DNA from 3 places in the Amorphus sp. 3PC139-8 genome. Region 1 is predicted to be linked to each of the others. Evidence: riboswitches for the same ligand, from Rfam matches in the RefSeq annotation. Region 1 holds a riboswitch; each other region holds the start of a gene.

What was found. Region 1 has a riboswitch for thiamine pyrophosphate ahead of HNS03_RS12445 (hydroxyethylthiazole kinase). Riboswitches for the same ligand answer to the same signal wherever they lie in the genome.
Region 2: it holds a riboswitch for thiamine pyrophosphate, as region 1 does, so the genes downstream of both, thiM (hydroxyethylthiazole kinase) here and HNS03_RS12445 (hydroxyethylthiazole kinase) in region 1, are expected to answer to the same signal.
Region 3: it holds a riboswitch for thiamine pyrophosphate, as region 1 does, so the genes downstream of both, HNS03_RS00820 (ABC transporter permease) here and HNS03_RS12445 (hydroxyethylthiazole kinase) in region 1, are expected to answer to the same signal.

Annotation. Positions count from the first base shown of each region.
Region 1 covers NZ_JABJVY010000011.1:85,708-89,968, forward strand. Annotated here, with positions in the region: gene HNS03_RS12430 (YbhB/YbcL family Raf kinase inhibitor-like protein) at 1-239, opposite strand, end outside; gene HNS03_RS12435 (helix-turn-helix domain-containing protein) at 336-1,289, opposite strand; gene rpsD (30S ribosomal protein S4) at 1,516-2,133, shown strand; TPP riboswitch at 2,282-2,384, shown strand; gene HNS03_RS12445 (hydroxyethylthiazole kinase) at 2,373-3,134, shown strand; gene thiD (bifunctional hydroxymethylpyrimidine kinase/phosphomethylpyrimidine kinase) at 3,168-3,989, shown strand; gene HNS03_RS12455 (cyclic nucleotide-gated ion channel) at 4,131-4,261, opposite strand, start outside.
Region 2 covers NZ_JABJVY010000014.1:16,587-20,847, reverse strand. Annotated here, with positions in the region: gene HNS03_RS14155 (Lrp/AsnC ligand binding domain-containing protein) at 8-244, shown strand; gene thiE (thiamine phosphate synthase) at 347-982, opposite strand; gene thiM (hydroxyethylthiazole kinase) at 988-1,788, opposite strand; TPP riboswitch at 1,896-2,000, opposite strand; gene mgtE (magnesium transporter) at 2,080-3,486, opposite strand; gene HNS03_RS14135 (hypothetical protein) at 3,777-4,004, opposite strand; gene HNS03_RS14130 (SapC family protein) at 4,196-4,261, shown strand, end outside.
Region 3 covers NZ_JABJVY010000001.1:180,962-185,222, reverse strand. Annotated here, with positions in the region: gene HNS03_RS00830 (NAD-glutamate dehydrogenase) at 1-1,013, opposite strand, end outside; gene HNS03_RS00825 (peroxidase-related enzyme) at 1,249-1,845, shown strand; TPP riboswitch at 2,211-2,321, shown strand; gene HNS03_RS00820 (ABC transporter permease) at 2,501-3,244, shown strand; gene HNS03_RS00815 (ABC transporter substrate-binding protein) at 3,338-4,261, shown strand, end outside.

The DNA of each region.
Region 1 (4,261 bases):
GTCATCAGGACGGCATAGGAGCGGGTCCCGTCCGGCCCTTCGGACCAGTGGACGGCGGGGCTGACATTCGCCTCCTGAGCCTCCGGCGGCGGGCAAAAGGCGGCGCTATCGGGAAAGCGGCTGGCCTGCGTCAGACCTTCGATCGTCACGTCGAGGCCGTCGGCGAGCGCTCCTGCGTTCGCCAGCAGAAGCATGGCCACCGCCAGGGCCGGCCCGTGCATCGATTTGGCATGTGTCATCGTCCGTCTCCTTTTCATCGCGCCAACTGGGCACGACGATAGGAGTGCGACGATCGGCGAAGGTGCCGGTTGCGATCAGGAATGCGCCGGCTACGATCAAACCCCGGAGGATCGACGGGCACGCATCGCCGATGGCGGCACGCCGAAGGCCTGCTGGAAGTGGCGGGAAAAGTGCGAGCGCGAGGTATAGCCGGTGGCCGCGATCGCCTCGGCGACATCCGCATCGCGCTCCGCCAGAATCAGGCGCGCCGCCTGCATGCGTTCCGAAAGCAGGATATCGCGCAGCGTCGCGCCCTCCCCTTTCAGCCGCCGGCGCAGCGTCGCCTCCGACATGGAAAGCCGCTCGGCCACGGCGGCCGGCGTCCAAGCGTGGTCGAGCCGGTGACGGATCAAAAGCTGGACGGCCTCGGCCACCGAGCGATCCACATATTTCGGCGCGATCGGCAACACGCCGCGTTCGGCCAGCACAAGCAGGATCTCCAGAATGCGATGATCCACCAGACGGCGGGAAACATCCGCGGTCCCCGCAAGCGCCTCGCCGGCATGCACGATCGCGGAGCACAGCGCATCGTCGAGAAACACAGTCGTCCCGAGCGGCGGCCTGGAAGCCGTGAGGCTTGGCCAGAGCCGGGCCGCCTCGATCACCAGCTTGCGGGCGAACGTGATGCACAGCGCCCGATAGACGCCGCTTACCGCGTCGGGCACGTTGACCACGTCGACATGGGCCCCGGCCGGCAGCGCGATCGCCTCTCCGGCGCAATAGGCTCGCCGTTCGGCGCCCGCAATGACCTCCTTCGTCCCCTCCACCACCACGACCAGTGCGGCCGATGGCATCGTGAGTTCGCCCACCGCCTCGCGGGTGCGGGTCACGAACGCGGTCAACACCGAGTGGTCATGGCCGTCGATCAGATGTCGGGTGTCGGTCGCGGCCCAAGGCTGCAGGGCCTGAAGAAGCCGGCGCCGGACATCGTCGTTTGGTGTAGAAGTGAACATGATGGCATCAAAGCGCTCGGCGTCGAGGCAGACAAGCCCGGCCGCCGATCGGCTCACCCCGACGCCATTTGACTTAGCGAGCGCGATCGCCTATGTCACGCGCCTTCGCTGGTGGCAACGCCGGCGATTTTTTCACGCACCCGTGGGACGAGCGGGCGCCTCGTTTCGTCCCTGTCGGCTCTTTGGTCGTTGCGGCCTTTCGGAGCAAAGGAGGGGGCGTGTCCATCGTTCGAAAAGAACCTCCGTTCTCAAGAACAGTCATCACACGAAGGACACCGCTTTCATGTCGAAGCGCCATTCGCAGAAGTATAAAATTGACCGCCGGATGGGCGAAAACATCTGGGGTCGCCCGAAGAGCCCGGTTAACAAGCGCGAGTACGGCCCCGGCCAGCACGGCCAGCGCCGCCGCGGCAAGCTTTCCGACTATGGCGTGCAGCTGCGCGCCAAGCAGAAGCTGAAGGGCTACTACGGCAACATCTCCGAGAAGCAGTTCCGCCGGATCTACGACGAGGCCGTCCGCCTGAAGGGCGACACCTCCGAGCGCCTGATCGGCCTGCTGGAGAGCCGTCTCGACACCCTGGTCTACCGCGCCAAGTTCGTGCCGACCGTGTTCGCCGCCCGCCAGTTCGTGAACCATGGCCACGTCATGGTGAACGGCCGCAAAGTCAACATCCCGAGCTATCGTTGCAAGGTCGGCGACGTGATCGAGGTGCGCCAGCGCTCCAAGGAGATGGTGCTGGTGCTGGAGGCCGTCGGTCTCGCCGAGCGCGACGTGCCGGACTATGTCGAGGCCGACCACTCCAAGATGAGCGCAACCTTCTCGCGCGTGCCGGGTCTCACCGACGTGCCCTACCCGGTGCACATGGAACCGAACCTGGTGGTCGAGTTCTATTCGCGCTGATTGTCGCGCCTTCCAACGAATTTCGGGCCGCCCCTCGGGGCGGCCTTTTTCATGTCTGGCCGTTCGTTTCTGTCAGAACCGGTGGGCAACGCCGCAGCGTTGGGCGCCATCCCTTGCGTCGGGTTTGCAAGCCGACTAAGTCGAGTGAACTGTCTCAAAGGGGTGCCCGAGCGGGCTGAGAGGCGCTAGACGCTAACCCTTAGAAACCTGATCCGGATCGTGCCGGCGGAGGGATTGAGATGACGGATATCACGTCCGCTCCTAATCGCATCGATGCCTTCGCCGTTGCCCGCGTCATAGCGCGGGTGCGCGATTGGGCGCCGCGCGTCCATTGCATCACCAACACCGTCGCCCAGAATTTCACCGCCAACGTGCTCGCCGCGATTGGCGCGGTGCCTTCGATGACGGTCCATGCCGACGAGGTCGCTTCGCTGGTGGAGAGCGCCGACGGCGTACTGATCAATCTCGGTACCCTCGATCCGGAACGGCGCGCCGGGATCGAGGCCGCCGTCCAGGCGGCTCGCGCCAACGGCAAGGCATGGGTCCTCGACCCGGTCAAGGTCGACCGGGTCCCTTTGCGCCGAGCGTTCGCGCTCACGCTGATCAAGCAAGCGCCCGCGATCGTGCGTGGAAACTCCGGCGAGATGACCGCCCTCTTCCCGGCGATCGCGGCGGCAACCGGCACCGCCTTCGCCGTCACCGGCGCCCGCGACAGCCTCTCGGACGGTACCCGCACGGTTCTTGTCGACAACGGCCACCCGATGCTGGCCCGGATGGTGGCGACCGGCTGCGCGCTTTCCGGGCTGATCGCCGCCTGCCGGGCCGTCGAAAGCGATTCGCTGCTGGCCGCTGCCGCCGCGACGGTCGCCTGGGGCGTGGCCGCGGAGCGGGCCGCCATCGGTGTCGCCGGACCGGGCAGCTTCGCCGTCCGCGTGATCGACGAGATCGGCGCGATGGACACCCCCACGCTCGAGCGCCACGCCCTGATCAGCCGGGGTTGAGGCGTGATTTTGCCGTCAGGAGATACGGAAACCATGACCACCCCGATCGCGCTGACCATCGCCGGAACCGACCCCTCCGGCGGCGCCGGCATCCAGGCGGACCTGAAGACGTTCGCCGCTCTCGGCGTCTATGGGGCCTCTGTCATCACGGCGCTGGTGGCCCAAAACACCCAGGGCGTGCGTGCGATCCATGACGTGCCGGTCGACTTCATCCGCGCCGAGATCGATTCCGTGTTCGACGACCTCATCGTCGACGCGGTGAAGATCGGGATGCTGTCGAAACCCGCCGTGATCCAAACGGTCGCCGACGCGCTGGATGCCCACGGCGCCGGCCAGATCGTGCTCGACCCGGTGATGATCGCCGCTTCCGGCGATCCGTTGCTCGACGAGGACGCCATCGGACACGTGCGCGACGTGCTGCTGCCCCGCGCCCATCTGATCACGCCGAACCTGCCCGAGGCGGCCACGTTGCTGGACACGGAAACCGCCGAGACGCCGGAGGCCATGGAGGCTCAGGCGGAACGGCTGCTCGCGCTCGGGCCGGCCGCCGTCCTCCTGAAGGGCGGGCACGGCAGCGGCGCCCAGTCCGCCGATCTGCTCGTCAGCCGCGATGGTGGAGCGCCCCGCTGGTTCGTCGCCGACCGGATCGCCACCAAGAACACCCACGGCACCGGCTGCACGCTGTCGTCGGCGATCGCCGCCGGCCTCGCCAAGGGCCTGCCGCTTGCCGACGCGGTGGCCGCCGCCAAGACCTATCTGACCGAAGCCCTCGCGGCCGCCGACACGCTGACGATCGGGAAAGGCCGTGGACCGGTCCACCACTTCCACGCCCTTTGGCCGTCGGGATCGAAATAGCCGATCGGACTGCGCACCGCGACGCAACGTCCTGCGCAGCCCGCACTGCGCAAATGCCGTTTCGTGGCAGAAACGGGTTGGCCCGAGCGTTGGTCAGCCGACACGTGAAAGAGGAATCGGCGCAAGCAGCGCCATTGCGCATTACTGCGCGCTGCGCGCACTGCGCACCAAGGCTGCGTAAAGGTCCGGTCGGCGCCGCGCGATCACCTTCAGATCGTCCTCGGGCAGGATCAGAATGCGGGTGGTCGTGGTCGCAACCAGCGGGCCTTCGG
Region 2 (4,261 bases), on a different contig from region 1:
CCGCGCCATGAAGCCTTTCTTCGTCCTCATCAAATGCGAGCTCGGCAAGGCCTACGAGGTCGCCAATGCGATCGCAGACGCCGAGATCGCCTCGGAGATCTATTCTATCGCCGGCGACTTCGATCTCCTCGTCAAATTCTATCTGGAGGACGGACAGGACGTCGGCAAGTTCATGAACGAGAAGCTTCATGCGATCCCGGGCATCCGCGATACCCGGACGATCATCACGTTCAAGGCGTTCTGAGCAACGCCAGGAAAAGTGGGAACCGGTTTGGCTTTTTGTGTCGCCCACGCCGGCGCGCGGTCGCGCGCTGGCTCCGCTCTCTGATGGACGACGGATCGTTTGCTACCGTCCGCTTTCGAATGCGGCACGCAGTCGGCCGGCGGCAGCGCGGGGATCGTCCGCCAGCGACAGCGCGCTGACAACAGCAATGCCTTCGACGCCGGTGGAGGCCACCTTCGCGGCATTATTCTCACCAATCCCGCCAATGGCACAGGCGCGCACAGGCGCGATTTTGACCGCTTGGCGCGTGCCTTCGATCCCCAGCGCATCGCCGGCATCCGCCTTGGTGGTCGTGACCGCATAGGGGCCGATCCCGACATAGTCGACGTCGACCGGGTTGATCGCCGCCATTTCGGCCTCCGTCACCGCGGAAAGCCCGATGATCGCGTCCGGTCCCAGGATCGCGCGAGCGGCAGACGGCGGAAGATCGCTTTGACCGATATGAACGCCTTCGGCGCCGCTCGCATGAGCGACGTCGACGCGATCGTTGAGGATCAGCGGCACACCGGTGCCGGCGAGAAGCGCTTTCAAGGCGCGCGCCTGTTCCAGAAGCTCGCCGCCGTCGAGGTCGGGATGGCGAAGCTGAACCATCGTGACGCCGCCGGCAACAGCTTCGCGAACGACGGCACAGGTGTGCTCGAAGGACTGGCGGTGGTCGGTCACGAAGTAGAGCGTCAGGTCGAAAGCGGGCTTCGCCATGGCGCTCACTCCACCGAAATCGACGCGTTCGCGGCAAGCATGGTGCGATCGAGCCTGTGCAGCGCGTCGAGCAGGACGGGAGGGAGCGTGCCGGGGCCGTCCACGTGATCGCTGGCATGCTTGCCGGCGGCAGCGAAGGTTGCCAGTGCTGCGGTCGTTGCCCGGAACGGATCGGGCTCCACGGCCAGAAAGCCGCCGATCAGGGCGGTTGCGGCACAGCCGAGCCCCGTTACCTTGGGCATCAGCGCATGGCCGCCGTCGATGCGGGCAAGCCGCTCGCCGTCGGTGACATAGTCGCTGACGCCGGTGATCGCGACGACATGGCCGGTCTGCGCGGCAAGCGCACGTGCGGCATCGAGCGCGGCCTCGGAGCCGTGCTGGCTATCGACGCCGCGGGGGCGGGCGTCGACGCTGCCCGAAAGCGCGATGATCTCGCTGCCGTTGCCCCGGATCGTCGTCGGCTTCAGGCTGACGAGGTCTGCGGCGAGCTGAGTGCGGTAGCGGGTGGCGCCGATGCCGACAGGGTCGAGCGCCCAGGGGATATTTCGCCGGTTCGCCTCACCGGCGGCGAGCTTCATCGCTGCGGCCCAGTCCGCCGATAGGGTGCCGATGTTGACCACCAGCGCGGAGGCCAGGCGGACGAACTCTTCCACCTCGTCGGTCGAATGGACCATGGCGGGTGAGGCGCCCACCGAAAGCAGGGCGTTCGCGGTCGTGTTCATCACCACGAAGTTGGTGATGTTGTGGACCAGCGGCTGGCGCTCGCGGATGCGCCCGACAATGTCCGCGACGTCGTCGATGTTCATGAGAGATCGCCTCCGAAATCAACCGTCCGGGAACTGCGACGGACCCTTCGGATCGACGCGTTGCCCGGCCAGAAAGTGAGGCGAAGGAATTCATCCGAATCGGGAGAAGTCCCGACAGGTGAAGATCCCTTCGCTGGCATGACCCAGATCAGGTTCGACGGGTGCTTCTCAGCCCTCGACACGATGTGCCGAAGGCGCCCCGCTTCACGGACGGCGACAGTGGACCGGGCGCGGCTTGCGCGTCAAGGGGACGGAGTGGATGCGCTGGGCCCCGAGGATGATTCGGGGTGGCTAATAGATGCCGAACCACCAGGCGGCGAGGCCGAGGAAGGCGAGGAAGCCGATGACGTCGGTCAGCGTCGTCAGGAACACCGATGACGCCACCGCCGGGTCGGCGCCAAGCTTGTCCAGCACGATCGGAGTCACCACGCCGAAGAAGCCGGCGCACAGCACGTTGAAGACTAGTGCAGTGGCGATAACCCCGCCGAGCTCCGGGTTCTGAAACCACAATCCGGCAATGAGCCCGACCACGACGGCGACGATCGTGCCGTTTGCGAGCGCGACCAGGATCTCGCGCCCGATGACGCGTGCGGTGTTGCGCGTGGAGATGGATTTGGCAGCGAGCGCGCGCACGGTCACTGTCATCGCCTGAATGCCGGCGTTGCCCCCGATCGAGGCGACGATCGGCATTAGAATCGCCAGCGCCACCATTTGCTGGATCGTGCCGTCGAACAGGCCGATCACCGATGCGGCCAGAAAGGCCGTCGCCATATTGATGAGCAGCCAGGGGATTCGGGTGCGGGCGGTGTAGTAGACCGTGTCCGACAGCTCAGCGTCACCGGCACCGGTGAGGTAGCGAATGTCTTCTTCCGCCTCTTCCTCGATGATGTCGACGATATCGTCGATGGTGAGCACGCCGACCAGGCGGTCGCTTTCGTCAACGACCGCCGCGGAGACGAGGTTGTAGCGCTGGAACACGCGCGCGACTTCCTCCTGGTCCTCCGTTGCCAGCACCGTGTGCGGGGTCTCGTTCATGATTTCGGAGATTCGGGTCGGTCGCGGCGTCCTGAGAAGCCGGTCGAGCGAGACGGTTCCCAGCAGCCGGAAGGCGGGATCGACCACGAAGATCTGGTAGAACGAATCCGGCAGATCGTCCTCTTCGCGCAACGCGTCGATGACCTGGCCGACGGACCAGAATGGCGGCAGCGCGACGAAGTCGGACTGCATGCGCCGGCCGGCCGTCTCCTCCGGGTAGTCGAGGGAGCGGGCCAGCCGATGGCGCTTGGCGAAAGGCAGGCGGGCTAGGATCGCCTGCTTTTCGTCCTCTTCCAGGTCTTCCAGAATGTAGACGGCGTCGTCGGAATCGAGCGCGGCGAGGCCATTCGCCACCGTGTGCGGCGGCAAGTTTTCCAGGATCTGGAGACGGATCGCCTCGTCGAGCTCGGTCAGCGCCGTGTAGTCGAACTCGTCGCCCAGAATCTCGATGTAGCCGAGCCGGAGTTCGGGTGTCAGCGCTGTCAGAAGCTCGCCGACGTCGACCTCGTGCAGCCCTTCCGTGAGCTCTTCCAGCGCGGCACGATCCTCCGAGACGATCGCCGCCTGAACCGCCTCGAGATAGGCCGCGTTCAGATGGCCCTCATCGTCGCGGAAGAGGGGCGCGATCTCGGTCCGGATATCGGCTTCGCTGGCATCTGCCATCAAGCGACCCTTCTGGAACAGCCCACACGGAAACGGCGGGAGTGGCCAAGGACATCGGGAGCGGACGGATTTTCAAGGTTCTAGTTCGTTTCGGCCACGGGTCGAGAGGTGGCAGCGCGAGACGACTGGGGAGACAGTTAGACGATATGATCTGTCGGCGAAATCACCCGCCGGAGAAAAATGGCGTTCGACGAGATCGCCCCGGCTTTTGGCCGGGGCTGTGGATCGAGGCTCCAGGGACGAGAACGTGGCGCGAATTGTTCACGGAACGCGCCCGTCGCCGCGTTTCGTCAGGAGTTATCCCGCTTCGGCTGCTGATTCTCCGGCGTGTCCTGACGCTGCTCCGTCTGAACATATTTGCTGTCGAGACCGCGGCTTTCCGGATGGCGGGACTTGTCTCGATTCGACAAAATCTCGTTTTCGTCGACCATGTCCTTCGGCAGTTCGGTCTCCGCGCCGGAGCCGTCCTGCTTGCCTTTGGCGCCCGGCCCGATGTGTTTTTTCGACGCGTTGGCCATTGGATCTCTCCTTTGGTTTGCGCGACGGTTCGTTCTGGCGGTTGTGTCAGCGATCGAACCGTCTGCCCCGTAAGGGTGTCGAGCGGGAAACGCATGATGGCGCGCTCGAGTTCGCCCCTTTCTGTTGAAGTTGGTGGACCTTAACCCGTCACGGCGCTACGTCCTCGGGTTAGCTGAGGTGGGAGAGATCCATGGCGAACGATTTGCCGTTGTTTTACCGGACGCCGCAGGTGCTGCGGTTTGAGGAACACAAGGAC
Region 3 (4,261 bases), on a different contig from region 1:
TAGGCGCGCGAGGAGAACAGGCCGACCAGCCGGACTTCGCCCACCAGGCGTCCGTCCGGCCCGTAATTCTTGATGCCGACGAAGTCGAGATGAACGTGGCGGTGCACCCGCGAGCGGGCGTTCGCCTTGGTGATGATCAGCGGTAGGTCGGAACGCAGGAACTCTCGGATCTCCGGGGTCATCACCACGAACTCGCTGCCGCGTCGCAAAACCCGCACCGACGGGTCGCGCAGAAGGCCGAGACCCGATTCCAGAAGGGGCGTGAGCTCTCCGACCTCCACGTCGCCGTCGAGCCGATATTCGCGCAGACCGAGGAAAATGAAGTCGTCCGCGGCCAGCCACTCCAGGAAAGAAACCGCCTTGGCGAGTTCGGACGGCTCGATCGGCAGCCCGCCCTCCTTGTAGCGGCCGATCACCTCCTGCACGCGGGCGCGCATCGGCTTCCAGTCGTCGACGGCGACCCGCACGTCGTCGAGGGTTTGGCCGAGGCGTTCAGCAAGCGCGCTGCGGCGTTCGGGGCTTTCGATGCGGCCGATGTGGATGTGGATCAAGCTGTCGCGCTCGGCACCTTCGGCGCTCGAGGCATCGCCGCCGAACGCGATCAGATGGCCTTCCGGATCGCGGCGGCAATCGAGGATCGGGTGCAGCACCAGTCGGACATCGGCGCTGAATTCGATCAGCTCGTTCATCACCGAATCGAACAGGAACGGCATGTTGTCGTTCACGATGTTGATGACGGTGACGCCACGATGGGCGCGGTCGGCGGTGGCGAATTCCGGGTTGGTAACGGTTATCAGCGCTTCGCGCGGCGGGCGCTCCTGAAACAGGGTCCAGGCGGCATCGGCAAGGGCGACAAGTTCGTCTGCGCCGTACTGGATGACGTCTTCCGCCGAGCCTCTGGCGTAGAAGGCTTCCGTGAAGCGTCGGCGGTCCGCGCCGTCTCCATCGGCTGGAATGGTTTCGACGGCGGCGGCGATCTTTTCGGTCTTTTCCGCGTCGTAGCGATCGAGCATTGCGCCCTCCGAACGGTTCCTCACCAGAAAGTCGTACCCGGCTCGTCGGCCCTGCGGCAACAGCGCGCAGTTCATCGGTTGGCGATGCCGGCTGAATGGGCTCCTATCGCACGCGGATTTCGTTCTTTTCATGAAGCTTTTGGGGGGAGGGCCGTTGATCCCAACCTGCGGTCGCGGGAAGCTCGTTCGACAAAATCGCGAAACCGCCGGCTGCCGGCGGAAAGGGAGGACGACCATGAGCGATCAACAGCCCGCAAGCCCCGACTTCGACGATCCGGTGACCGCGCTTGATGTCTCGCGCGGCGAACCGTTGAGCGCGGCGACCGAGGCTTATTTCGCCAAGTGCGAGGAAAAGCTCGGCCTGGTGCCGAACGTGCTCAAGGCCTACGCCTTCGACGAGACGAAGCTGCGCGCGTTCACGGACATGTACAACGATCTCATGCTGGGCGAGTCCGGGCTGTCGAAGCTGGAACGCGAGATGATCGCCGTTGTCGTGTCCAGCGCGAACCGCTGCTACTACTGCCAGGTCGCGCACGGGTCGGCGGTCCGCGAGCTCTCCGGCGATCCGGCGCTTGGCGAGCTGATGGTGATGAACTACCGCGCCGCCCGGCTGAGCGAGCGCCAGCGCGCCATGCTCGACTTCGCCTGGAAGCTGACGGAAACCCCGTTCGATGTTGGCGAGGGCGATCGCGAGGTGCTCAGGGCCGCCGGCTTCACCGAGCGGGAGATCTGGGACATCGCCTCGGTGATCGGATTCTTCAACATGTCGAATCGGGTCGCGACCGCGACCGACATGCGCCCCAACGCCGACTACCACGCACGCGGACGGTGAGCGCGATTCGCGTGAACTCGGCTTGGAGCGGGATGAGGAAAAGTGGGGACCGGTTTTCCGCCCGCATCCCGCTCCATGAATGAAGAGCGATCAACTCGTCCCATCGGACGGTGTCCGAAGGGGTTGATCTTGAGCGGGATGAGGAAAAGTGGGGGACCGGTTTTCCGCCCGCATCCCGCTCCATGAATGAAGAGCGATCAACTCGTCCCATCGGACAAGAGCCCGAAGGGGTTGATCTTGAGCGGGATGAGGAAAAGGGGGCACTGTTTTCCGCCGGCATCCCGCTCCATTAGCAGGGTCGATCAGCTTGTCTCTTCAGACAAGCCGCAGGGCTTGCGGCGGCGATCGGCTTGCGCAACACTGGGTGTCGTTCCGAGGGGTGTTCGCACACGCGAGCTGAGATGGTGCCGGCCGGTACCGAACCCTTTGAACCTGATCCGGGTCATACCGGCGAAGGGACGGACACGACCGCCGCTCGTCATCCCCGGATCTCCCGATTCCGCTTGTTTTGGACGGTAGATCCCATGCTGCATCCTCTTCTTTTCTCCCTCGACGTCTCGCGGCCCCGTGCGCAATGGGCCGTTGCCGGTCAACGCCGGCACGTGACCGCGCGCGTCTGACGCGTTCGCTCCACGCGTCCCGCGTCTTCGCTGCGATGTCCGTTCTCCGCGCCATTCTGGTGGCAGCCGGTCTCGTCCTCCTTTGGGAGGCGGTGATCCGGGTGTTCGCCTTGCCGCCGTTCATCCTGCCACCCCCGTTGGAGGTGGCGAGCGCGTTCAACACGCGCGGCGCCTACCTCTTGTCCAATGCGTTGGTGACGGCGAGTGAAATCCTGCTCGGGCTCGCCATCGGCGTCCTGTCGGGCATGGTGACGGCGCTGACCATGAGCGCGTTCCCGCCGGCGCGCCGCGTGATCCTGCCGGTGGTGATCGCCACCCAGGCCCTGCCGGTGTTCGCGATCGCGCCGCTGTTGGTGCTTTGGTTCGGCTATGGCATGGCCTCCAAGATCGTGATGGCGACGCTGATCATCTATTTCCCCGTGGCCTCCGCCTTCTATGACGGGCTTGTACGGACCGAGGCCGGCCTGTTGGAGCTCGCCCGGCTCAATCGGGCGAGCCGGCTGCAGACGCTGGCGCTGATCCGCGTGCCGGCCGCGCTGCCGAGCCTGTTGTCCGGGCTCAAGGTGGCCGCCGCCGTCGCCCCGATTGGGGCCGTCGTTGGCGAATGGGTGGGCTCCTCCGCCGGGCTTGGCTTCGTGATGCTGCACGCCAATGCCCGGCTGCAATCCGACGTTTTGTTCGCCGCGTTGGCGCTTCTCGCCGTGATGGCGGTCGCGCTCAGACTCGCGGTCGACGCGCTTGCCCGACGGCTGACGCCGTGGGCGCCTGAAACGCAATAGGGCCTGAGCCTCCGACGGTTCCCGGCGCCGGAGGCTCTGATCTCTCCTTCCCGTCACTTAGCCGCGAAATAAAATCGCAAGGAGACTTTCGTCATGTTCCGATTGGCCGCTGCGGCCCTGCTATCCGCCTTGATTTCCGTCGTGCCCGCCAGGGCTGCGGAGCCCCTGACCGTGCTGCTCGACTGGTACGTCAATCCCGATCACGCCCCGCTCGTGATCGCCAAGGAGAAGGGATATTTCGCCGACGAAGGATTGGACGTGGAGCTCGTCGCTCCCTCCGATCCGAGCGCGCCGCCGCGGCTGATCGCGGCCGGCGATGGCGATGTTGCGGTGACCTATCAGCCGAGCCTTTATCAGCAGGTGGCGGAGGGGCTCCCGCTGGTGCGGATCGGGACTTTGGTCGCGACCCCGCTCAACACGCTGCTCGTCCTGGCCGACGGACCGGTGAAGGAGCTGTCCGATCTCAAGGGCAAGACCGTCGGCTATGCGGTTGCCGGCGTCGAGGACGCGCTGCTCGGCACCATGCTCGCCTCGGCCGGAGTGTCGATCGACGATGTGGAGCTGATCAACGTGAACTTCGCATTGTCGCCGGCGCTCTTGTCCAAGAAGGTCGATGCCGTGATCGGCGCCTACCGCAACATCGAGCTTCCGCAGCTTCGGTTGCAGGGCGTCGACGCCCGCGCCTTCTATCCGGAGGAGCACGGGGTTCCGACCTATGACGAGCTAATCTTCGTCGCCAAAAACGACCGACTCGACGACCCGCGCTTGGCCGCTTTTCTGAGGGCGGTCGAGCGGGCGGTGATGTGGCAGACCAATCATCCCGAGGAGGCGTTCGAGGTGTACGCGAGCGCACATCCCGATCTGAACGACGAATTCAACCGCGAGGCCTTTGCCGCCACGCTGCGCCGCTTCGCGCTGCGTCCCGCCGCACTCGATCACGGCCGCTACCAGCAGTTCGGCGCCTTCATGAAAGAGCGCGGGCTGATTGAGGAGACGGTCCCGGTCAATCAATTCGCC